2 regions of the Lactobacillus sp. A27 genome follow, and region 2 is predicted to be linked to the other one. Evidence: riboswitches for the same ligand, from Rfam matches in the RefSeq annotation. Region 2 holds a riboswitch; the other holds the start of a gene.
What was found. A riboswitch is a leader RNA that binds a small molecule or an ion and turns the genes downstream of it on or off. The one in region 2 is predicted to bind lysine.

Region 1 (12,801 bases), on a different contig from region 2:
GTGCTAAATATCTACGGCAATGTTCTTGATAACACTAACACTGATAAATTTATTTCTGTAGTTTCAGCTAAAAGCATCCGCTACATTTTGGCTCCTAAAGCACATTTCTACCAAGAAGTAGAAGTTCGCGGCAAAAATGATGCAGAACATAGTTGGATGCATGATAATCCATTCGTTATTGATATTGTTGATAAATTTCTCAATTTAAAAAAATAGACTGTATTTGGGAGGAAGAACATGGTCTGGTGGCATGATTTTATCAGAATTATCTTTATTACTAACACACTCCTTGCTTTTTACATCGTTTTCCACCGAAGGCGATCAGTTTCTACAACTTGGGCCTGGTTAATTATTTTGCTTATTTTTCCAGTAGTTGGTCTTACTCTTTATGCATTTTTCGGCCGGGGTATTTCCCAGGAAAATATTTTTTCAATTAATAAGCAACACCACATTGGCTTACGCAACGTTCAAAAATCAATTGCTAAAGCACCCAAAGAAGTCAGCCCCTCTGACACTTCTAAATTAGGCGAAATCGCGATTCATTTTTTTAACCGCAATAATGAATCTCCTCTCACCAAAAACAACAACGTGGAACTCTATACTGAGGGTGAAACCTTCTTTCATGATTTGCTCAAAGACATAGTTCGAGCAAAGAAAACTATCAATGTAGAGTTTTATACTTTTTATAGCGACAATATTGGTAACCGTGTTTTACAACTTTTAATCCAAAAGGCTAAACAAGGTGTAAAAGTACGAGTTATCTATGATGCCTGGGGATCAATGGGTGCAACCAAGGCCTGGTTTGATCAATTACGCAAAGCCGGCGGAGAGGTTTTGCCTTTTATTACTTCCAGAAATATGATCACTAGATATCGAATTAACTATCATTTGCACCGTAAGATTGTTGTAATCGATGGGCGTATTTCCTGGACTGGTGGCTTCAATATCGGTGATCAATACTTAGGAAGGAAAAAGAAATTTGGTCATTGGCGTGATAGTCAGGTGCGCATCGTCGGCTCTGCTTCTTTGTTATTGCAAGAGCGATTCGTGATGGACTGGAACGCTTCAATCAAACGTCCTGAACAAATTATTCGCTTTAACGATACGCTTTTCCCTGATCTTGATGAAAAAAAGATCCATCGCGGAGATGTTGCTACACAGATCATTTCTGATGGCCCTGACCGTTATATTCCCTATATGCGTAACGGTATGATGCGCTTAATGCAGCTAGCGAGAAAAAGATTATGGATTCAAACACCTTACTTAATTCCTGACGATGCCGTCTTTGCCACATGGCAAACTATCGCTATGTCTGGTGTCGATGTGAGAATCATGATCCCGTGCAAGCCCGATCACCCTTTTATTTACCGGGCTTCTCAATGGTATGCCAATGAGCTTACACGCTGCGGCGTAAAAATTTATATTTATGAAGACGGCTTCTTACATGCCAAGACTACTATCATCGATGATTATTTTTCTACCGTTGGTTCGATGAATCAAGATTATCGTTCATATGATCTTAACTTTGAAGACAATGCCATTTTCTATGATAAAAAATTTACTAAAAAAATGATCGAAGTTTTTGAAGCAGATATGAAAAAGTCTCACTTGCTTACTCACGAGGAAATAAAAAAGCAAGGTCGTATATTACGAACCTTGCAAAGTTTTTCACGGATGCTTTCCCCAATCTTATGATTGGATTTCAACGGGAATATTTTTACCTATATATTTTTGCAATGCGGCAATAACTTCGTTAACTTGAATTCGAAACCGCATCATATATGCCTTATTATTGTTAGTTCTAAAAATGGCCATTACTAATGGCTTTTTAGGATTAGGGACATTAATTAATGTGACACTAGAGATTTCATCGTACTTAACCGTTCGCTTAAAGTAACCTGAAACCACCATTTTTTTAGGACTAAAACCTGAAAAACCATCAACTATGCTAATTAACAAGAATAAGGCTAAAAATACGTTTAAACCTGGATCACCTTTTTCAATGTAGTTCCAGGTAAAACCTAACCAAATAAAAATAATTGCCCAAACGATTGAGGAGATACGATAGTGTCCACGAAATTCTACTTTAGCTTGCCAATACCAACTGTAGCAAGCATAAGCTAGCATCAATATATTAACTACAATGTAAAAATAAGACATATAAGCCATAAAAATCCCCTCAAAAAATTTATTTCTTTTAATTATAACAAAGACAGGATTCATAATTAAACAAACAGATTATAGAACAGAGGCATAAACTATGAAAAAATCTGATTTAATAGAATTGCAACAAGAAATTGATAAAGCAAACCACATCGTTTTTTTAACCGGCGCAGGTGTCTCAACTCATTCAGGCATTCCTGATTATCGTTCAAAAAATGGGATTTATAACGGCGTGCAAGAAAGTCCGGAAAATATTCTTAGTGAAAGCACTCTTTACAACCGTCCAGGATTTTTCTACCAATTTGTAATGAATAATATGTATTTCCCAGACGCTAAACCCAACCTAATCCACCAAAAAATCGCTCAAATTTGCAATCAAAAAGGTGATCTTATTACCCAAAATATTGATTGTTTGGATACGAAAGCCGGAAATAAACACGTGACAGAGTTTCATGGAAATCTATATAATATATATTGTACTAAATGTCACCATTCAATTTCTTACGAAAAATATTCTCAAAATTACATCCATCAAAATTGCGGTGGCATTATTCGACCAGACATAGTACTATATGGTGAATCAATTAAGCCTGAAACTTTAACTAAATCCGTTGAAATTATGCAAAAATCTGATTTAGTTATTATTTGTGGGACAAGTTTTGTAGTTTATCCATTTGCTCAACTTTTGGCCTATCGCAATGAGAAAGCAAAGATTTTTTCCATTAACAAAACTAAGATTCCTGCATCAGGAATTAAACAAATTATTGGTGACGCTCTTGATGTATTTAAAATATTGAATTAATATAACATTTAATATTTTCAAAGTGAAAATTTATGTAGGTGGTGAAAACATGGTAGAGGTTTTTTATTATGATTATGTGACGATCAAACCATGGACTTACTTTTTAACAGCTTCCAGATTTGGTTTGACTTACGTAGGGCTCAAAGGTGACAAAAGCGTTTCTCCCATTTTTAGCTTTTATCCTCACCGAATGCTTGTACATGATCCTAAAAAATTAGCTCCATATATTGAACAATTAAAAGAATATTTCGCTGGAACAAGAAAAAAGTTTGATGTTCCGATTGATATTTCTGAATTTGGCACTGAATTCCAAAGAAAAACATTACAAGTTGTGCAAAATCTTCCATATGGTTTTACAGCCAGTTACGGTGATATTGCAACATCATTACCTAACGCTACTTCTGCACGCGCAGTAGCACATGCGGTAGCGTTAAATCCTGTTTTGATTTTTATTCCAGACCACAGAGTTATTCTCTCCAATAATCAAGTGGGAACTTATCGTCTAGGACAAAAAGAAAAAGTTAGGTTAATTGATTTAGAAAAGAGTCATATGCATGGCAATCTTTAAAATGTATGCCCCATTTTTTGACCTAGGCAACTGGACTCATGTTTTAACCAGTGGTAAAGATTGGATGATTATCCTAACCCTGATTTTAATGGAATGTTTGCTTTCCGTTGACAATGCCGTAGTTTTAGCAGCACAAACGCAAGTGTTGCCTACAAAAGCAGAAAAGGAAAAATCATTATTATATGGTTTATGGGGTGCCTACCTTTTCCGCTTTATTGTTATCGGAATTGGAACATATTTAATTCATTTTTGGGAAATTAAATTAGCTGGTAGTATTTATTTATTCTACCTAGCTTTTAAGTTTTTCTATGATCAGCGTCACCCTAAACAAGCCGCTGAACGTGAAAAAGAAAAGGAAGAGCGTGAGGCCGCTCACCATAAAGGAAAGAAAAAGAAGAAACACGTTTTGTCTTTATTCTGGCGAACGGTTATCTCAATTGAATCCATGGATATCGTATTTTCTATCGACTCAGTTCTGGCGGCATTAGCTGTCTCAAGTAATCCTGTCGTAGTTTTAATCGGTGGAATGATCGGTATTCTCTGCATGAGAGGGGTTGCCGAAATAATTATTAAATTAATGGATATCATCCCTGAATTACAGCCAATGGCTTATCTATTAATTGGGATTATCGCCTTAAAATTACTTTTAGCACTTCCACCTCTTCGTTTTGAATTACCAAACATGGTTTTCGCCATCATTGTTTTTACTATTTTAACTTTGACTATTCTTTTCCACTTCTGGCGTGTTAAACGTCATGGACATAAGCATATTTAAAATAAAAAAGCTTATCTGTTATGATAAGCTTCTTTATTTACTTCAATTTCTTTTCTACATATTTCTTCAAAACAACCGCTTGATTATGTTCCCTATTTTTAGCCCCATAAAGAAAGAGTACATCACCTATTTTCAATTTCTCTTGTACAGTTTTGATAAACTCAGGCATAAAATCATTGGCATCTAATTCTGTAATATACTTTTGTTCAAATTCCGGGAACTTCTCATCCTCATGATTAAACCATTTTCTTAAATCATTTGTCGGTCCAATCTGCTTATCCCATTCATCCAGGGCCGCTTTAACTTTGCTTATTCCTCGTGGCCACATACGATCAACTAATATTCTATAGCCAGCAGGTTGCTCATGATCATAAATTCTTACTAATTTTATTTCACTCATTTGAAAGAATCCTCTCTTTTAGATTAGTCTATAACTAAGATTAAAAAATTTAAACCAGAAAGGCGTTAAATGAACTACACAAATTACTTTACTAATCGTCCAACTGATGAAATTACACACGATTTAATTGGACGACCTCTTATTTATAATGAGGGAAAAGAAAAATTAGGTGGCTATATTGTCGAGGCTGAAGCGTACATGGGCAAAGATGATCGTGCAGCCCACTCTTATGGCGGTCATCGCAGTCCCGCTAACGAAGGACTTTACCGCCGCGGCGGCACCATTTATATCTACGCACAAAGACAATATTTCTTTTTTGATGTTGCCTGTCAAGAAGAAAATGAACCACAAGGGATTCTTATCAGAGCAATTGAACCTGTTTGGGGAATTGATACTATGATTAAAAACAGAAACGGCAAAAGCGGCGTTTTGCTTACTAATGGCCCAGCCAAAATGATGCAGGCTTTTGGAATACACGACAAGAATTGGAATTTGCATTTTCTTTCTGATTCTCCATTTATAATTGATCTTGAAGACAAACACAGAAAACCTGCCCAAGAGATTATTGCAGATAAACGCGTGGGTATTAATCAATCTGATCCTATTTGGGCTAATAAAAAACTACGTTATTACGTAGCTGGAAATCCTTACGTTTCAGATATGAAAAAGAGAAATTATGCTAAAGATAATGGATGGACTTGACATATTTTAATTTTTCTTTTATTATCTTTCCATAGTTAAATAATTTTCCAATGCAATAGAGGTTGCGACAACCACAAGATAATTCAGAGTCCGCGAAGACAATGAAGGTTATCTTAGGGCTGCCGCCGAAATGGATTTAACATTCGCGTGTTGATCTGTTGGGCTATAGAACAATATTCTATAGACTGTCCTGGTTAGTCCCCAGGGAGCGCTATAAGATTTGGTTTTAATACTGATGATTATGACCTCGTTGCTGATGAAGCACCGAGGTTTTTATTTACGCTTTATTGTATTGGCTTTATGTTGAAAACATTGGAGGGTTTTTCATTGAAGTCAAGATTTAGATGGATTGCAGCATTACTAACAATCCTGATCGGTTTATTTATTGGATTCAGCTTTAACAGCCGAGAGACTCAAGCTGCTAAAAAAGATTCCAGCGTATTAAAAATAGGTATGGAAGCTAACTATCCACCATACAATTGGACTCAACCTAAGAAGACAAACGGTGCTGTGCCAATTGATGGCTCAAATTCTTATGCAAATGGTTATGACGTTCAAATCGCCAAAATTATTGGTAAGAGACTTCACAAAAAAGTTGTGGTTGAAAAGACTCAATGGGATGGTTTATTACCTGCTTTAACTTCCGGCAAAATTGATTTAATCATCGCTGGTATGAGTCCTACTGCTGAAAGACGTAAGGCTATCAACTTTTCAGAGCCATACAGAAAGAGTACTTTCGTTGTTATTACCAATAAAGCAAGTAAATACTCAAATGCTAAGAAATTATCTGATTTTAAGGGTGCTAAGTTAACTGCTCAACAAGGTACTTTGCACTACGATTTAATCAAGCAATTAAAGGGTGCTAAGCGTGAACCAGCTATGCGTGACTTCTCAGCCATGCGTCAAAGTTTAGCTTCTGGTACCATCGATGGTTATGTTGCAGAAGACATCGAATTCGAAAGTTACCACAGCGTTAACCCTAACATCATTGCCGTTAACTTGAACAAGATGGCTGGTTTCCACGTTGATCATGATGATTCCGTAACTAGTATTGGTGTTAAAAAGGGCAACACTAAATTACTTAACGAAGTTAACGCTACTTTAAGAACTATTTCTAACAAAAAGCGTGATCAATTGATGTCACAAGCCGTTAAGGAACAACCTAAGGCTGGTAACGAAACTAAGAAGGAAAACTGGTTAGTAACTACCTGGAAGCAATACGGTGGCATGATCATGTCCGGTATTGGTATGACTTTACTTTTAGCCTTAGTTGGTACTATTGTTGGTTTCTTTATCGGTTTGCTTGTAGGTATCGTTCGTACCATCCCTACCCCAACTACTCGCGGTAAGCGTTGGGCTTTAAACTTCGTAAAATGGTTATTATCAGTTTACGTTGAAATTTTCCGTGGTACTCCAATGATGGTTCAGGCCGCTGTAATTTACTACGGTATTGCTCAATTCTGGCACTTAAACTTAAACAGAACTATTGCCGCTTTAATCATTGTTTCAATCAATACTGGTGCCTACCTTGCCGAAGTTATCCGTGGTGGTATTATTTCTACTCCAGAAGGACAATTTGAAGCAGCTAGTGCACTTGGTATGACTCACAACCAAAGAATGTGGCACATCATCTTGCCTCAAGCTATTAGAAACTGTTTACCATCAATCACCAACGAATTTATCGTTAACATCAAGGATACTTCAGTATTGAGTATCATCTCAGTTTCTGAATTGTTCTTCGTTGGTACTACTATTGCCAGTCAATCATTCAAGTTCTTCCCAACTTACTTAATGATTTCAGCAATCTACTTAATTTTGACATTTACTATTACCAGAATCTTCAACTTTATTGAAAAGAAACTTGAAGGTAAAAAGAACTACAACTTGATGGCTAACCAAGTTCAAGTTGGTACTCCAAAAGATGCGGAGGCAAACAATTAATGACTGAATCAAACGAAGTAATTTTAAGTTTAAAGCATATGCAAAAGTCCTATGGGGCTCACAAGGTATTGAAGGACATTTCTTTCGATATCAACAAAGGCGAGATCGTGACCATCATTGGTCCTTCCGGTGGTGGTAAGTCTACTACCCTTCGCTGCATCAACTTGCTCGAAGAACCTACTGGTGGCGAGATCGATTTCCACGGTGAAAACATTTTGGCACCTGGTTACAACCGTAATACCTTTAGATCCAAGGTCGGCATGGTATTCCAGCAATTCGACTTATTCGAAAACAAGAATGTTTTGGAAAACTGCATGATCGGCCAAGAATTGGTCCTCAAGCGTTCAAAAGACGAAGCACGTAAGATTGCTATGGAGAACCTTAAAAAGGTTGGTATGGATCCATTTATCAAGGCTAAACCACAACAATTATCTGGTGGTCAACAACAGCGTGTTGCTATTGCCCGTGCGATTTCAATGAATCCAGAAGTTTTATTGTTCGACGAACCAACTAGTGCCCTTGACCCAGAAATGGTTGGCGAAGTACTAGACGTTATGCAAAAGCTTGCTACAACCGGTTTGACGATGGTGATCGTTACCCACGAAATGGGCTTTGCCAAGAGCATTTCAGACCGTGTATTGTTCATCAGTGACGGTATCATTACTGAACAAGGTTCACCTGATCAAATCTTTGATCATCCAAAGAACGAAAAAACACAAAAGTTCCTGAGTAACTTCAGAAAAATGGACTTTTAAAATTTTAAAAGCAGAGAAGTTTGATTACTTCTCTGCTTTTTTAGTTTATAATTAATAAAAAATTAATTGGAGGAATATTTATGAATGAAAGAGTGTATTACTTCGTCAAATCGTATGATGAAGATTTACCAAAACCACCCGCAGAAAGTTTTGGTCAAATTTTAAACGAAACCTACTTGCATCCCTTCGATTGGAGCGCAAGAACCACTCGTAAGTCCTACTGGTGGAGCGTCTTAACCAACTTCATTATTGCCATTTTAGCTATTGTAGTTGGCTTCTATGCTTTCAATGAAGGCCTTAATCCGGGTATCAGAGTAATCGACGCTGTGGTTGCGATTGCTATCTATGTCTGGGTATTTCTAGCTGGTCTTGGTCAAATGATCCGTCGTTTGCATGACGTTGGCTACAGCGGCTACTGGTACTGGGCTACCTTCACTGGTTATGGCACAATGTTTATGTTTTACTTAGTACTTCAACCATCTGTCCAACACAAGGTTAAATGGGGCAAGTACTTGTTCAGCGATCAAGATTATCCTGAGGACGGCGCAAAAAGTAATGTTCCTATACCAACTATTGGTCAAATCTTGAAGGAACACTTCTTTGACTGCTTCAAGTGGGATGCTAGATCTACTAGAACCTCATTCTGGGTAGGTACTGCAATTAGCCAAGTTATCATGACAATCGGCGTACTTGCTTGTTACCTACTTGCTTTCATGCTTTTAGCTCCTTTCAGCGTTACTGAATTTGATTCTGGCGATGCCAAGGTAATCGGTGTAATCTTCATCATTTTTATTATTTTCTTTATTGCAGCAGCTATTTGGGCCTTTTTAGCACAATTAGGTCACACTGTTCGTCGTCTGCACGACGCAGGCTTTAACGGTGGTTGGTGGTGGCTGGGCGTAATTCCTTACGTTGGTCAACTGTTGCTAGCATTCTTGCTCTTCCACCCTACTGTCCAAAATGAAGTTAAATGGGACAAATATTTATTTGATCCAGAAGATCGAATTAGATAGATCAAAATTAAAAAGATCATTCCTATATGGGGATGATCTTTTTAAAACTCATTTTCTATTTTAAATTGAGTTTACAAAAAATAGCGCTTTTTTACGTTTTAAATAATATCCTTATTTTCCTTAATGCGAGCTAATTTCCAGCCCGTATCAAAATACATCTTGCGCGTTTGACGCAAATCATCATAATCACTTTGTAAACTATCAATGGCATCCTGTAAGCTCTTATTTTGCTTTCTAATCGCATTTAGCTCAGGATCATTGATCACACCCTTAAGGTGTACTTGAGCCGCTAAATAGCGCCGACGATGCTCAAATTCTTCTCTCAAAGTACCCAGCGCATCTTCATACTTAACTAGCTTTTTATTGATCTCAGAAATTTGATCATTAAGTTGAATAAACAACTTATAAGGCATATCCGACTTAATTCGGTTGCATTCCGCACAAGCTAAAGTTAAATTATCTAAGCTGTTGTTGTGACTAAGAGAAACAGGATCCTTATGATCTACGCTGCGGCCACGTCTGCCGCAATATTGGCAGCGGTATTTATACTTGGCCCGAATGCGTTCACGATCAATAAAATCAACTTCGTTTAACTGGAAATTGATCTCCAAATCCATTCCCTTTAAATTTTGCTCAAAAGTTACGCCTTGGTTAGGCACATAATTAAGCTTGCCATCTTCGCTTTTAATTACCGCCAAATTCAAATCAGACCTTTTAATCTGTTGGCGGGCGATTTCATTGCCATCATAATCTTGTAAAAAGGCCTCGTATTTTTTACGGTCCTTTTTATTTTTCACAATAAAACCTGATTGATCTTGTTTCTTTGCACCGACAAACGTGTAAAGCAAGCTTTGAGCAAAAGTTGCGACCGCATCATTTGCGTAATCTTCCGGATTCAGGTTGCGCGTGATACAAATGTCGCAAATACTGGTCAACTTAGGATTCATTAACCCCTCTTGCTTAAAATGCAAAGAGTCCATGCGTAGCCCGCATGAACTACATTGAAATTTCACCTAATCATCCCCTAACAATAGAATGCTAAAAGCTATTCGTTGCATCTTATCCTTTCCCGCGAAATCACCTTTAAAAAGATCTGGCAAAATTTTCTTAATAAAGTATTGTACGCAAACTAAATCGTCGAACTTCTTGATCGTTTCAAGACTTTCCTTGAACATTTGCATATAAACCGGGTTCGGATTACCTAATTCGATTTCTCCATAAGCTTCATATAACAAATCTAATTTATCACAGATTGATAAAATTTTACCCTCTAAAGTATCATCTTTGCCTTCTGAGAGACGTTTAGTATAAATTTCTTGAAATTCTTCTGGAATCTCATCCTTAATGAACTTGGTGGTCATTGTTTCTTCAACGTCACCAATCATCTTTCTAAGTTGAGGAGTAGCGTATTTAACCGGTGTCTTAATATCACCGATGAAACGTTCAGTATAATCGTGATTCAAACTCTTTTCGTAAAGGGCCTTCCAATTGATCTTCTTATTGCCGTGAACTTCTTCGATATCACCCATCATTTGTGCGAGTTCAGCTGTTCTGAAGCAGTGATCAGCTACTGAGTGGTGGTGGTACTTGAAGTAACCTGGTGCACGATCGATTGACTCTAAACTGTTAAAACCTTGAATGTATGCATTTAATCCCATTTTTTGTCCTCCTCTTAAAAATTTATTGCTAAAAATGTTTAAAAATTTTTACTATGTTATCAAAAATCAAAATAAGATGCAAATATAGCTGCCATAATGGTCGGTATCCTAGCTTTGCGACGAGCATTTGCCGGGATGCAAGAACAAGTGAATAAATAAAAACAAAAATAAAAAAAGTCCCACTTTTGTGGGATTTTTTTATAGCTTATCAGCATCTAAAGCAGCCATTGTCGTCAATGCGGCATCATAATAATTATTTCGCGGTAAATGACGCGTAAAAATATACTGCTGAGACATGAACAAATCGTCATAGCCTTCATTTCGATTGAACGATACGGCATCGAAAATCGGTGCACTGAAGCTGGCAGACTGGTACTTGTTTAATGGCTTGCCTTTTAGAGTATAGCCTGCTGTTATGGTGTTTTGCTTACTAAAGAATTTAAGCATCCTCTTTAAAGTGTTCTGTGCTGAGCGATCATTGCATCCCGCCAACATCATCGGAACACGACAAGCATTAGCAGAATAGTAGCCATCATTTTCTGTTGAAATAGTCTTGGGCTTAACCGGTTTGGCGTCATTTTTGCTTACCCAAGCAAAATCAGGCACTAAGCCAGTTTTATTTTGATGACTGAGCTGGTTAAGTCGCTTAAGCATCGTATTTTTGATCACGAGCCAGCGCTTATCATCTGTTTCTTGATAAAAGTTGTCGAAGAATTCCGGCATCACATCAGAAGTCCGCATTAAATTGTAGTACTTGGACTTCGAATCAGCCCAGTCTCCGACAGTCAGCGTTTCAGTATCAGGATTGTACTCATAGCGCAAAATATCTTGCAAAATGGCATGCGCTTCTTTTTGATACTTATCATCATGCCACTGCTTGCTGGCTAGTAATAATGCCTGGGCAATAAATAAGTCACCGTCTGTGGCACTATTTTTATTAATCGTCCAGTGACCATTATTTTCAACGGCACGCCAAGACATTAATGCTGTCTTGTCTTTATTAATCGTTTCGCGGTGCTTGAGATAAAAATTATTCAGTTGATCAAAATATTCTTTCTTGCTCCACTTTCTTTTAGCAGACAAAACAGCAATATACATGCCGTAGCCTTGCCCTTCAGATAGCGCGGTTCTGGTTTTTGTTTTTGGCGTCGTATCAATAAAACTCTCTTGTTTATTAACTTTAACAACGTAATCTTCGTGCCATTGTCTATAAAAATTGTGGCGCAATTGGCTACCGTTTTGCAATCGTACATATGCCATAATCCCTGAAAAAATAGCGATAATAACTATAAAATACAGGGATAAATGATGATTATGATTTAGTCTCTTCATTTTTCTTCCTTAATCGGCAAATCTCTTCGTCTTAACCCACTTAGTACTATCACGGTGGAACAATCTATCGGCCGTAACTGAACATACTGCATGAACGGAAACTACGATAAACAATTGCGAATATGAGAAATATGAGGCCAAGGCTAGCCAAATTTGCCCAGTAGTTGCCTGGCCAAACTGCGTACACATGGCCGCATAAATTTGCAAAATATAAAGCAAAATCATCAGTAGCCAATTAAGCAACAAAATCTGTGCCAGCAAGATGTTGCTTGAAGTAATTGTGAATGGCAATTGCACTCCTGGCTGCCAAATGTGGACGATCATTGCAATCACATTGGCTAAGAAAATAATGTCAGACAAAATAATTGCGGCATTAAACCAGAAGAAAGTACATGAGTAATAAAACGCTTCTAGTTTTACGCGCCAATTGCTTCGATCAAACAAGTGCTTGAAGTTGTTGATGACCACTTCGTAGTTGCCTTTAGCCCAGCGCAAACGCTGGAAGTAATAGTCCTTCAATCTTTCTGGTTCTTGCTGGAAAGCTTCAGAGTTATAAGCCAGTGCAATCAATTTGCCTGAGCCCATAATCTTAAAGGAAATATCGGTATCTTCGGTCAAGGCACCATTACGCCAGCCACCGATTGATTCTACATATTCTTTATTAATAATGAAATTAGTACCTGGAATTCGGC
Region 2 (12,801 bases):
TTCGTAAAGATGTAGAAGGCTCCTTCCGGCTTTACTGCTTGCATCCCCATCTTATTTAATTTTTCTAAGACAAAATCTCTTCGTTTTTGGTAAACTTTGCGATACTCCACTGGATCATTTAATCCATTTTCTAATGCTTCGGTCGCTGCGGCTTGGGATGAATCAGTTGTCGTTGTTACCATTAATCCGTGTACTTTACCGATTTGATCCATAATTTTAGCAGGTCCTGTAATGTATCCTAAACGATATCCAGTCATCGCATGGGACTTGGATAAACCAGAAATATAAATTGCTCGCTCAGGAATCAAACTAGCAATAGAATGATGCTCAACACCATAAGTCAAAGTACTGTAAATCTCATCAGTAATAACGTACAAATGATTTTCTTCAATTACCTTAGCCAAAGTCTTAATTTCATCTTCTGTATATTCCACGCCTGTTGGATTAGTTGGATAATTTAAAATCACGGCTTTAATTGTCGGATTTTCTTTAATAGTCTCAGTCAATTTTTGCGGCGTTAATTTGAAATTATCTGCAGTTGTGTTCATCAACACGTAACTGGCATCGGCTAAAGTAGCAACTGGCCAATATAATGAAAAGACTGGCGTTGGAATAGCTATCTTGTCACCAGGATTAGTAATAGCAAAAAGTGCAGCGTTGATCGCTTCTGTAGCACCAACTGTAACTACAATTTCTGTTTCTGGATCGTATTTAACGCCGATAGTCTTATCTAAATAGTTGCTAATAGCTTGTCGCAATTCTAATTTTCCTTTTTGAGGAGCATAGTGTGAATCATTATTTTGGATGCTTTTAATTGCGGCTTCTTTAACATGTTCAGGCGTATTCATATCAGGCTCGCCTAAAGTTAATTTGATGATTCCTGGAATAGTTGAAACCTTATTATCAAAGATTCTAATTCCTGAAGCTTTGACATTTTGTACTTTTTGGCTAAAACCTAAATCATTAGCTAATTCCGGCATAATCTTTCCTCCCTTAGTCTTTAAAGGATATTTTCTAAACCAATTACTAATTCATCTAATTGGTCAACTTTTTCTAACGCCACTTTTACTCCACTCATAAATGAGCCACGATCAAATGAATCTTGACGAATAGTTAATGCTTCACCCGGTCCCCCAAATAATACTTGTTCATGTGCAATATAGCCAGGCAGACGAACTGAATGAATCTTGATTCCTTGATAATCACCACCGCGAACATTTTTCAAGGTTTCCACTTCATCTGGTGCTGTTTGATGTTCAGGACGATTTTCAGCAATCATCTTAGCTGTAGCAAGCGCCGTTCCGGACGGAGCATCTTTTTTATCAGCGTGATGCATTTCAATAATTTCAACATCTGGGAAATATTTAGCAGCTTCTTTTGCAAATTTCATCAACAAAACTGCGGACATTCCGAAATTGGGGGCAATCAGACCGCCTACTTTTTCTTTTCTTGAAAGTTCAATCAGTTCTGCTTCTTGCTCATCACTCATACCGGTAGTACCTACTATTGGTCTAATATGATGTTGCAATGCAAATTTTACATTGTCATATACTGCCTTAGGTGTAGTAAAGTCGATCCAAAAGTCTGCTAAATGATCAGGAATTTCTGTTAGGCTCTTAAAAATTTTAGCGTCTGCAGGCAAATGATATTGTTCAGGATTATTTTCGGCAATTGGAGAAAGTCCTGCAACTACTTCAAAGCCTGGCATATTATTAACTAAATTCACGGCTTTTTGCCCCATGGCCCCCGTAAAACCTGCAATTAATACTTTTTTAGTCATTTTCAAGGTCCTTTCCTAAATCTAGTGGCAATTTTTGCAATAAAGCTTTATCTTCTAAGCCTAAATGCTGGGCTAAAGTTACTTTTTCTTCATCATTCAAGGCAACTAAAGGCAAACGACAATCTCCTGTTTCAAAACCTTGTGCATTTAAAACTGCCTTTACTGGTGATGGAGATGGATACATGAACAGAGCTTGCATTCTAGGCGTTAACCAACGTTGAATTCTTGCTGCTTCGGGATATTTTCCTTCATATAAAGCATCATACATCCGGCGCATTTCTTTAGTATAAATATGAGAGGCTACGGAAACGACACCATTTGCTCCGAGCAATCTTGCAGTTAAGGCTTGGGTATCTTCTCCGGTAAAGACTTGAAAATCTGCTGCTTTATGATCGATGATGTATTCCATTTCTTCAAGGGATGCACATTGCTTAATTCCCTTAATATTATCTAATTTAGATAATTGAACAACCGTCTCTTTTTCCATCTTAACGCCGGTTCTGCCTGGAATATTGTAGATTAAAATTGGCATCTTAACGTTGTCATTCACTGCAGTAAAGTGAGCAACCATGCTGCGTTGATTTGGCTTATTATATGGCGGTACAACAACCAATGCATAATCAATGCCGTCAATTTCTGCCACTTCATTGGTAAATTTAATTGTTTCAGCAGTATTATTGCTACCAGTTCCGGCAATCACAACAGCACGGCCATTAACGATTTGACCAAAGTGTTTATACAATTCGATCTTTTCATCATGAGTCAAAGTCGGGGTTTCACCGGTCGTACCACCTATCACAAAGCCATTACAGCCTTGCTCAATTAAGTAATTGGTTAATTTTTCCAAACTATCAAAATCAATCTTTTTATTCTCATCAAATGGCGTCACAATTGCCGTCAATAAATCTGCATCAATTAATGTAGCCATATTAGTTCCCCATTCTATCGATTAAAAATCCCTTAATTGCGTTAACTCCGCGCATAATACTCTTTTCGTCTGGATTCAAAGTTGCTGAATGCAGCTGTGAATTTGGATCACCAACACCTAGCCAAAACATTGTTCCTGGAAATTTGGCAAGTAAGAAGCCAAAATCTTCTCCTGTCATTTTTGGCTTAGTTTCAACAAAATCCACTTCCGGATTATTCTTCATATAATTAATGAAGTTTTTAGTTAGCTCTGGATTATTTTCTACTGGCCAATAACCACCCTGATTTAACTCAAGATTTACTTTCATGTTATAGCTACGAGCTATACCTTCACATAGATCACGCAACCGTTGATCAATTTGCAGAATCATTTTTTGCGTTAATCCGCGAATTGTTCCTTCAATCCGAGTCTGTCCAGCGATTACATTTCTAATAGTTCCAGCTCTAACCTTACCCAAAGTGATAACACCGCTTTGAATTGGATCGATACTTCGTGAAATAACCGTTTGTACTTGCATAATTAGACTAGCAGCAGCCACCACAGTGTCATTAGCATTCTGCGGAAAAGCCGCATGACCGCCCTTACCAACCAAATCAATGTTAACTTCAGTAGTTCCTGCAAATAATGTACCTTCACGACAACCAATTGTTCCAGCCGGTAATTCAGGGTTATCATGCAAGCCATAGAATTCATCAGGTTTAAACTTCCCCTGAAAGATTCCTCTTTCATATGCTTTTTTACCGCCACTTTCACTTTCTTCAGCTGGCTGGAAAAAGAACAGCATATTATCCTTAGGCTGATTTTCACTGAAATAACTAAGTAGTCCTAATGCAACACTCATGTGAATATCATGACCACAGGCATGCATAACTCCTGAATGCTTTGACGAAAAAGGTAAATCTGTTTTCTCCTCAACTGGTAACGCATCAATATCGGTCCGATAACCAATTGTTCTTTGCGGATTGCTTCCTTTAATTAGTACCAAAATCGCTGTTGGTAATTCTTCTGGTACTTTTACAGTTAAAAACTCTGAATTAAATCCCTTAATTACTTCTAGTAAATAATCATGTGTCTCTTTTTCTTGTAAAGCTAATTCAGGAATTTCATGCAAATGCCTTCTAATTTGAATTAGCCCGCTTTCAGTTAAAACTGCCATAATTAAATCTTTCTCAAGTTATCTTCTAGTCCTGTCTTGCTCTCAGTTTGATCGTCAACCTTTTTAATTACCTTAGCAGGAACGCCAGCTACCATCGTATGTGGTGCTACATCATGAGTTACGACTGCACCAGCGGCAATTACGGCACCTTCACCAACATGGACACCTTCGATCACTACTGCATTGGCACCCATTACTACGTTGTCGTCAATCTTAACTGGAGTAGCAGAAGCTGGTTCAATTACGCCTGCTAAAACGCTGCCTGCACCGATATGGCAATGCTTGCCGACGATTGCACGTCCACCTAAAACAACCCCCATATCAATCATGGTATCATCACCTATTTCAGCACCGATATTAATAATCGCACCCATCATGATGACTGCATTTTTACCAATAGCTACCTGATCTCGAATAATAGCACCTGGCTCAATTCGCGCATCAAATTTCTTCATATCAATCAGAGGCACAGCTGAATTTCTAGCATTATTCTCAATACGATAATCTTGAATCTTGTTGTAATTTTCTTTTAAAAATGGTTCAACATCTTTCCAATCACCAAAAAGCACTCCGGAATGTGCTTCAGTGAAATTGTCGATTCCTTCTGGAAACTTAATTTGATCAAGTCGTCCCTTAATAAAGACCTTAACTGGCGTTTTTTTAGGAGCATTGCCAATATAATTGATAATACTTTTTGCATCTAATTTCGTCATAATCTTTCCCCTTTAAAAATTAATCTTCATTATTATATGGTTGATCTAAATGAACTAAATCTTCTAGACTTTCTCGTTTAATGACTAGTTGAGCCTTGCCCTTTTCTGCAAAAACAACAGCTGGACGAGCATTGCGGTTATAATTTGAAGCCATTGAATAACCATATGCTCCAGTATCAAGCATTGCTAAAAGTGAGCCTGATTTAGTTGCTGGAAGTGCTTGATCTTCAGCTAAGATGTCACCACTTTCACAATATTTACCAGCGATTCTGACATGTTCAGTCAATTCAGCTCGAGGATCAGTAGCCAAAACTGTTTCATATTTTGCATCATATAGAGCTGGACGAATATTATCACCCATACCGCCATCTACGGTTACATATGGACGATGACCTGGAACAATTTTGCGACTCCCTGTTGTATATAAGTTATAACCGGCTGGTCCTACGATAGAGCGACCAGGTTCAATATCAATTTCTGGAAGTGGAAATGAGGCATTCTTAGCTTCTTCTTTGATAGTTTTAACAATTGCCCTAACAAATTCTTCTGGCTTTAATGGATTATCTTCTGCAGTATATTTAATACCAAAGCCACCGCCGACATTAATTACTTGAGCAGTATAACCATATTGACTACGCCAATTTTCAGCAATTTCCATTAATTTTTTAGCAGCCATTTCAAAACCATTCAATTCAAAAATTTGTGATCCAATATGAGCATGTAGCCCGATCATATTCATTCTTGAGTTAGCTAAAACTTGTTCTAAGGCTAAATCGGCTTGACCAGATTCTAAGTCAAAACCAAATTTACTATCGACCTGACCTGTTTGATCATATTCATGTGTATGAGCTGAAATGCCTGGCGTAATTCTTAACATGACATCAATTTTGGTATCTTGTTCACGTAAAACCTGATCCAATAACTTAATTTCATGAAAATTATCAACAATAATTTTGCCCACATGATTTTTAACGGCCATTTCAAGTTCTGACTTGGACTTATTATTACCGTGAAAACTGATTTTCTCTACTGGAAAATGTGCTTTCAAGGCTGTATATAACTCTCCATCTGAAACCACATCAGTGTAAGCTCCTTCTGCTGCAGCTAGTTGGTACATCGCTATACAAGCAAATGCTTTGCTGGCATAACTGACGGCATACTTTACATTTTCTTCTTCAAAAACCTTTTTAAAAGCTCTAATTTGATTACGAATTTGCTCTACATCGTATACAACAAGAGGTGTGCCATACTTTTTAGCTAATTCAACTGTATCAACACCGCCAATAGTTAAATGTCCTGCTTGATTGATCTGATTTTCTAAAATTTGTGAATTCATATCTTGCCCCTAGTCTCTATCCATGCGAAGCACCCAATAAAAAAATCCATTGTCTGCGCTAAACAAACAATGGATTAGTCTTCACTTAATCTAATGGTCGATAGCGCTCCGCGAATTTTGTCCGCGACAGTCCGTAATTTATTCAATCACGACCCAGCTTATCCCTTTAGCCTGGTTTAAGCTTCGGCAACCTCCCCTTTCGCAATTAGTCTTCGTTTTGCCTAACTCGTAATTGCTACTTATGTCAGTTGCGCCTCTTCGATTTACATGTAGTCTACATTCTTATTAAATTTTAGTCAATACTTTTTTATTGATTTTTAATTTATACTATATATGCTTTTCTATTCAAGGCCGGTATTTTCAACTTTTTGTTGCAAGATTAAAAAATAATGCTAAAATTCAAATTAATTTAGTTTGGATCCATTTTTAAATTAACGAATTATGAAATTTCACTTTAAGGGGATTATGTTATGAAAGTAGTTAAGTTTGGTGGTAGCTCTTTAGCTAACGGACAAAATGTAGAACAAGCATTAAATATTATTTTAAGTGATCCTGAAAGACGCGTAATCGTAGTTTCTGCGCCAGGTAAAAGAAACGATGACGACATCAAAATCACAGATCTTTTAATCAAGTACGCCAATATGACACTTAAGAGTGAAAATACTGATGAAATCGTCCAAACCATTTTTATGCGTTATCAAGAAATCGGGCATTTCTTTGGTGTAGCTGACGAAGAACTTAAGGTTATCAAAGATATTCTTTTAGCTTTACCTAGCAGAAATTATCCTAATTCGAGCTACTTAATGGCCGCTTTTAAAGCTCACGGCGAGCGTCTTAACGCCCGTTTAATTGCCATGATATTGCAACATCAAGGTGTTAAAAGTCGCTTTCTTGATCCAACAGAAGCGGGTTTAATCGTTACAGGCGAACCTAACGATGCATTGGTCAATCCGGAAAGTTATCTCAATCTTGACCAAGTAAAAATAGAACCTGATGAACGGGTTATTTTCCCTGGATTTTTCGGTATCACCCCATCAGGTAATATTGCCACATTTTCACGTGGTGGATCCGATATTACTGGGGCGATTCTAGCTCGCGGATTTCATGCAGATATGTATGAAAACTTTACAGATGTTAACGGAATTTTTGCAGCTAATCCGCATATTGTAGATAATCCACAATCCATTAGGAAAATGACTTATCGCGAGATGCGAGAACTATCTTATGCGGGCTTCTCTGTTTTTCACGATGAAGCTTTGATTCCCGCTATTCAAGGCCAAATTCCTATCAACGTAAAAAATACTCATGAGCCTGATCAACCTGGTACTATCATCGTTCCAGACAAGGACTTTGTACCAGATAATGTTATTACTGGTGTAACCAGCCAAAAACAATTCTCAGCTCTTTATTTGCATAAATATTTGCTAAACAAAGAAGCTGGTTTTACTTTACGTATCCTACAAATCTTGTACAAGCACAATGTGCCATACGAACACATGCCTTCTGGTATTGATGACATCACAATTATTTTTAACAATGATTTCCTAAATGATCAGCTAATTGATCAAATTTGTAATGAAATTCAAGCAACAATCAATCCAGATCAACTTGAATGGATTGACGATTATGCCATTATCATGGTCGTTGGTGAAGGAATGAAGAAATATCATGTTGTTAGTCGCCAAATTTTAGATTCTTTAGGTGATCACGATATTTCACCTCGCATGATCAACCAAGGTGCATCCCAAATCTCAATGATGATCGGAACCAAGAAGGAAAAGGCAGACGAAGCAGTTAAAATTATCTATCAACAATTTTTTACGAAGGGAGAAAATCATGGTTAAGTTATTAAAAGTACATGGGTCACAAAATCATTTCTTTATCCTTGATCAAACCGAATTGAAGCAAGAATTGTCTGATTCTGAACTAAAAGAATTAACTATTAAGCTTACAGATTCACAAACTGGTCTTCTTGACGGTGCAGACGGTGTATTAGTAGTCAATAAGCCAGTCAGAGAAAATGCTTTGGCCCAAATGCGTGTTATCAACGCCGACGGTAGTGAAGCTTCAATGTGTGGCAACGGGCTTAGAACTGTCGCTCGTTATTTAAGTGAAAAGTACCAAAAAACTAATTTCTTGGTTGATACAATGAATGCTAGTCTCCGCGTTAGAAAAGACGATGACTTTGCCCCAAGCGTTCCTGCCTTTGCAGTTGAAATTTCGCCTGTCCATTTCAATAAAGAAGCCTTGCCATTTGATAATTTAGGACATGATCGTCTAATAGATGATTTTGCTCCTGAACTTTATCCCGGTTTACGTTTTTCTTCTATTGCCGTGCCGAATCCCCATTTAATTAGCTTTGTTAATCAAAAACAAATAACAGGTCCTATCCTAGGAATCGTCGGTAAACGACTCAATAGTGAGAATCCTTACTTCACTGATGGTGTTAATGTTAATTTTGCTCAAATCCTTGATAAGAATCGCTTATTTGTGAGGACTTATGAACGCGGTGTTGGCTTTACCAATGCTTGTGGAACTGGAATGTCTGCTACCTCATTAGCATTTTGTTTAACCAAACCAGAAATGGCAGAATTTGACACACCAATCAACGTTTACAATCCAGGCGGCATGGTAAAAACCATTGTTCACTATGAAGACAATAATTACTGGATTGAACTCATTGGAAATGCGACCTTTACTCATCAAATTTCTATTGCTGAAGAGGATTTAAGAAATAGGAACTTTGCTAATGCACAAATTACTGAAACTAATGAGCAAACCGCCTATGAAAGATTTGTCGATAATTTACCTAAATTCAACGACATTACAACTTTAGCGTAATCAAAAAGACTTGCTTTTTTTAAAGCAAGTCTTTTTTGTATTTAATTTAAATCGGTTAAACCATGTTTTTTCTTTGAAGTACGATAAAAAATATAAGCTATTAAACCAAAGAAAATAGGTCCAAATCCAGTCCAGAAAGCTGTCGCATATCTGTGTTCCAAAATTGGTTGTAAAACTGTAAATATAATACCCGTGCAAACAATTATTTCAACAAATACTACCAGCGCTACTGTCCATTTATAATTCGTAAATACTCTAAATTTACGCGAATAATCTTTCTTTAAGAAAAATGGAAATGCACCTATCAAAAAGATATATGGCGCAGTTGCAGCAACATTACCCATATCGGTCAAAATTTGATAAAAGCTTGTAGCTGCACTACCACCGAAGGAAACGACCGCAATTAACAAGCAGACGAAAACAGTTTGAGCCCACATTGCATTAGCAGGAATGCCATGTTTGTTTAATTTAGTTGCAGCCTTCGGCCAAAGACGTGGATCAGATCCCATGATAAAGGACTTAACGGGTGAATATAGTAATACGAAGAAAGCACCCATCATTCCCATTAATCCTGATAAGGCAATTGCTCTCGTAAAGATTTTACCAATCATTAAACTAGTCTGCGGATCCAAATGTAAGGCGGTACCGAACGCTTTACCCAAAGTCCCGTAAACCACATAAGTAATATTACCTGTGTTAGCACCGGTTTGAACGATATCCTTTTGATAATTAACCGAAAAACCGGTCATAAAGATCATTAAAACATAAGAAATAATCGTAAACAAACTACCGATAATTAAGCCCTTAGGGAAATCTTTTTCGGGATGCTTCATACTGTCAATTACCCCACCTACGGTCTCCATACCACCATATGCAAATACTGCATAGACAACAAAGGAAATAATAGTAATTGGAGTTTGGAAATCCTTATTAGGTGAAATAATAAAACTCTGCCAACCAGTGATTGGCTGTGCTAATTGTCCATGATTCATAATGATGACTAACAAACTAGATAAGATAAAAATCGAGTTCATCCCGATCATAAACCAGCCACCAATTGAGGACATGATCTTAATTCCAGTCATCCCTCTTGAAGACAAGTATGTAGATACAATCATGAATAGAATTGCCAATACACCTATTAGCTGTGTTCCATGTAAATCAAATAAATTCCAACTCTGAGTTGTATCTTTACCAAAAACTAGCGCTGAAATCGAAATCCAGAGTCTTGAGGCACTAGATACTAGCCAAAGTACCCAGTTAGCCAGCCAAACAAAAGTCCCGATAAAGGCCCATTTTTCGCCAATAGAGCCCGCAAGCCAGGAGTAAATTCCACCTTTTGCATCGTGAAAGGCTGAACCATATTCTGCCATCATTAATCCAGCTGGAAAGAAAAAACAAATTCCGGCTAAAATAAACCAAATAATTCCGGCATAAGTCATTTGCCGGTATGAAACCGAGACATTACCGAAACCATAAACCGTAGTTATGATCATTAAAACCAGGCTTAAAGTAGTTAATGTCTTTTTCTGTGTTTTATTATCATCCAAGATGAAGCCTCTACTTTCTTTACTACACTTTCAATTTTAGCACCCTTTCTTTTAAGTAAATTTATTCTAATAATCATCTCATAAGAAAAAGCTGCTAACCTCAGTTAACAGCTTTCTCATTCTTTATTTACTAATTTTTTCTTCAATCCAGTTGCCCAGTTCTGCAACATGCAATTTAGTTACGGAACTGAATGTCAAAACCGTTACATGATCATAATTAAGATCTATGTTCTTTTTCAAACGGGACATTACTTTATTTACTTGGCTCCTTTTTATTTTATCAATCTTCGTACATACAACTAAAATAGGTAAATTCAGATATTGAGCATAATTATACATTGCAATATCATCTTTAGTTGGTTCATGACGCGAATCAATTAAAATTACTAATCCCTTTAAGTTGGGTCTTGTTTCCAAGTAATCTTGAATCATCTCACCAAATTCTTGGCGTTTCTTTTGCGAAACTCTTGCATAACCATACCCTGGTACGTCTACAAGATAAAACTCATCATTTACTAGATAGAAATTCAAGGTTTGCGTTTTACCAGGCTGTGAAGAGGTTCTAGCCAAGTTTTTTCGATTAAGTAGAGTGTTAATCAGACTTGACTTTCCAACGTTTGAGCGGCCTGATAATGCAATCTCAGGCAAATCATCCTTAGGATATTGATCTTCTCTAACTGCACTGACAGCATAACTACTACTTTTAATTATCATTAGCGCCTACCTGTGCTTTACTACTTTCTTTTTTATCCTTTTTACGAATAACCTTAGGTTCAGCATGACGCGTAATTACATCTTTGGTTACCTCAACGGCTTCAATGTCTTTTTCACTTGGAGTCTTGTACATGATATCCATAATTGAATTTTCAATTATAGTTCTTAAACCACGTGCCCCCATATTTCTTTGAATTGCCAAATCAGCAATTGCTTTAAGCGCACCATCAGTAAACTTAAGGTCAACACCATCAAGTGAAAGTAGCTTCTTATATTGCTTAACCAAAGCATTCTTTGGTTCAGTTAATACTCTTACCAAATCTTCACTGTTAAGCTTATCTAAAGTTGTGATAATTGGAATTCTACCAATAAATTCAGGAATCATTCCAAATTTAACTAAATCTGCTGTAGTTAAATGACGAGTCCAATCATCTGCATCAATTTTATCAACTTCATTTTCAGCACCGAAACCAATCGTCTTTTTACCTAATCTATTCTTAACGATTTGTTCAATACCATCAAAAGCCCCACCAACAATAAACAGAATGTTAGTGGTGTCCATCTTGATCATTTCCTGTTGTGGGTGCTTACGACCACCTTGAGGCGGAACTGAAGCAATAGTACCTTCTAAGATCTTCAGTAATGATTGTTGTACACCTTCACCTGAAACATCACGAGTAATTGAAACATTCTCAGATTTCTTAGAAATTTTGTCAATTTCATCGATATAAATAATGCCGCGTTGAGCACGTTCCAAATCGTAATCTGCATTTTGCAATAATTTTAGCAAGATATTTTCTACATCTTCCCCAACATAACCAGCCTCGGTTAATGTGGTTGCATCTGCAATTGCAAAAGGTACATTTAAGATTCGAGCTAAAGTTTGAGCTAAATAAGTCTTACCTGATCCAGTAGGACCAATCATTGCAATATTAGACTTCTGTAATTCTGTAGAAGAATCAACATCCATTTGACTGATTCTCTTGTAATGATTATAAACAGCAACAGATAATACCTTTTTAGCACGATTTTGGCCAATTACGTATTGATCAAGTTGTTTTTTAATTTCCATTGGTTTTGGTAATTGACTTGCAGTTTTAACAGAATCTGCACGTAATTCATCATCAATGATTTTTTTAGATAAGTCAACGCATTCATTGCAAATATAAACGCCATTACCAGCGATCATTTTTTTGACTTGGTCTTGAGTTTTACCACAAAAAGAACATTTAATCTCTTCTTGATCTGTAAACTGATTTGCCATTATATTTCCTCCCTATACCTACCAAAATAGATTATCATAAATTAACATATTTTGATAAATATTAAGCTTAAATATCAAAAAAAGCGGCCTAAAGCCGCTTTTTAATGAGAAATCAGTAATAATTTATTTATTACTTACTTTCCTTCTTGTCTTCTGCTTCTTTTGCTTCAAGCTTTGCCTTAGCAACTTGCTTAGCATTATCAGTAACAAGATCCATAGCCTTACGTACAGTGATGTCGTGACTTAACATGTCGTCTGACAAAGTGTTACGTACAGTCTTTTCATCCATGTTGTATTCAGCAGCAAGGTCCTTGATTTCCTTATCAATTTCTTCCTTGGTTGCCTTAAGGCCTTCTTTTTCAACAATAGCTTCAAGAACTAAGTTAGTCTTAACTCTTTCAGCAGCGTTCTTAGCAAATTGTGAACGTAATTGTTGTTCATTAGTATTGGTCAACTTGTAGTAAGTTTGTGGATCAATACCTTGACGTTGCATGTTACCTAAGTATTGGTTCAATTGAG

Region 1: it holds a riboswitch for lysine, as region 2 does, so the genes downstream of both, JEM49_RS01055 (ABC transporter substrate-binding protein/permease) here and lysA (diaminopimelate decarboxylase) in region 2, are expected to answer to the same signal.

Annotation. Positions count from the first base shown of each region.
Region 1 covers NZ_JAEHNT010000006.1:29,488-42,288, reverse strand. The annotation lists gene JEM49_RS01095 (alpha/beta hydrolase) at 1-216, shown strand, start outside; gene cls (cardiolipin synthase) at 238-1,695, shown strand; gene JEM49_RS01085 (hypothetical protein) at 1,690-2,169, opposite strand; gene JEM49_RS01080 (NAD-dependent protein deacylase) at 2,261-2,965, shown strand; gene JEM49_RS01075 (methylated-DNA--[protein]-cysteine S-methyltransferase) at 3,015-3,533, shown strand; gene JEM49_RS01070 (TerC family protein) at 3,520-4,308, shown strand; gene JEM49_RS01065 (DUF488 domain-containing protein) at 4,346-4,708, opposite strand; gene JEM49_RS01060 (DNA-3-methyladenine glycosylase) at 4,778-5,410, shown strand; lysine riboswitch at 5,459-5,632, shown strand; gene JEM49_RS01055 (ABC transporter substrate-binding protein/permease) at 5,738-7,351, shown strand; gene JEM49_RS01050 (amino acid ABC transporter ATP-binding protein) at 7,351-8,106, shown strand; gene JEM49_RS01045 (DUF805 domain-containing protein) at 8,187-9,119, shown strand; gene JEM49_RS01040 (HNH endonuclease) at 9,218-10,132, opposite strand; gene JEM49_RS01035 (YfbR-like 5'-deoxynucleotidase) at 10,133-10,777, opposite strand; gene JEM49_RS01030 (glycosyl hydrolase family 8) at 10,976-12,109, opposite strand; gene JEM49_RS01025 (glycosyltransferase family 2 protein) at 12,119-12,801, opposite strand, start outside.
Region 2 covers NZ_JAEHNT010000084.1:1,397-14,197, forward strand. The annotation lists gene JEM49_RS08760 (aminotransferase class I/II-fold pyridoxal phosphate-dependent enzyme) at 1-980, opposite strand, end outside; gene dapB (4-hydroxy-tetrahydrodipicolinate reductase) at 1,001-1,780, opposite strand; gene dapA (4-hydroxy-tetrahydrodipicolinate synthase) at 1,773-2,708, opposite strand; gene JEM49_RS08775 (N-acetyldiaminopimelate deacetylase) at 2,710-3,864, opposite strand; gene dapD (2,3,4,5-tetrahydropyridine-2,6-dicarboxylate N-acetyltransferase) at 3,867-4,577, opposite strand; gene lysA (diaminopimelate decarboxylase) at 4,597-5,913, opposite strand; lysine riboswitch at 6,007-6,179, opposite strand; gene JEM49_RS08790 (aspartate kinase) at 6,384-7,757, shown strand; gene dapF (diaminopimelate epimerase) at 7,750-8,754, shown strand; gene yjeM (glutamate/gamma-aminobutyrate family transporter YjeM) at 8,796-10,304, opposite strand; gene yihA (ribosome biogenesis GTP-binding protein YihA/YsxC) at 10,428-11,018, opposite strand; gene clpX (ATP-dependent Clp protease ATP-binding subunit ClpX) at 11,008-12,282, opposite strand; gene tig (trigger factor) at 12,413-12,801, opposite strand, start outside.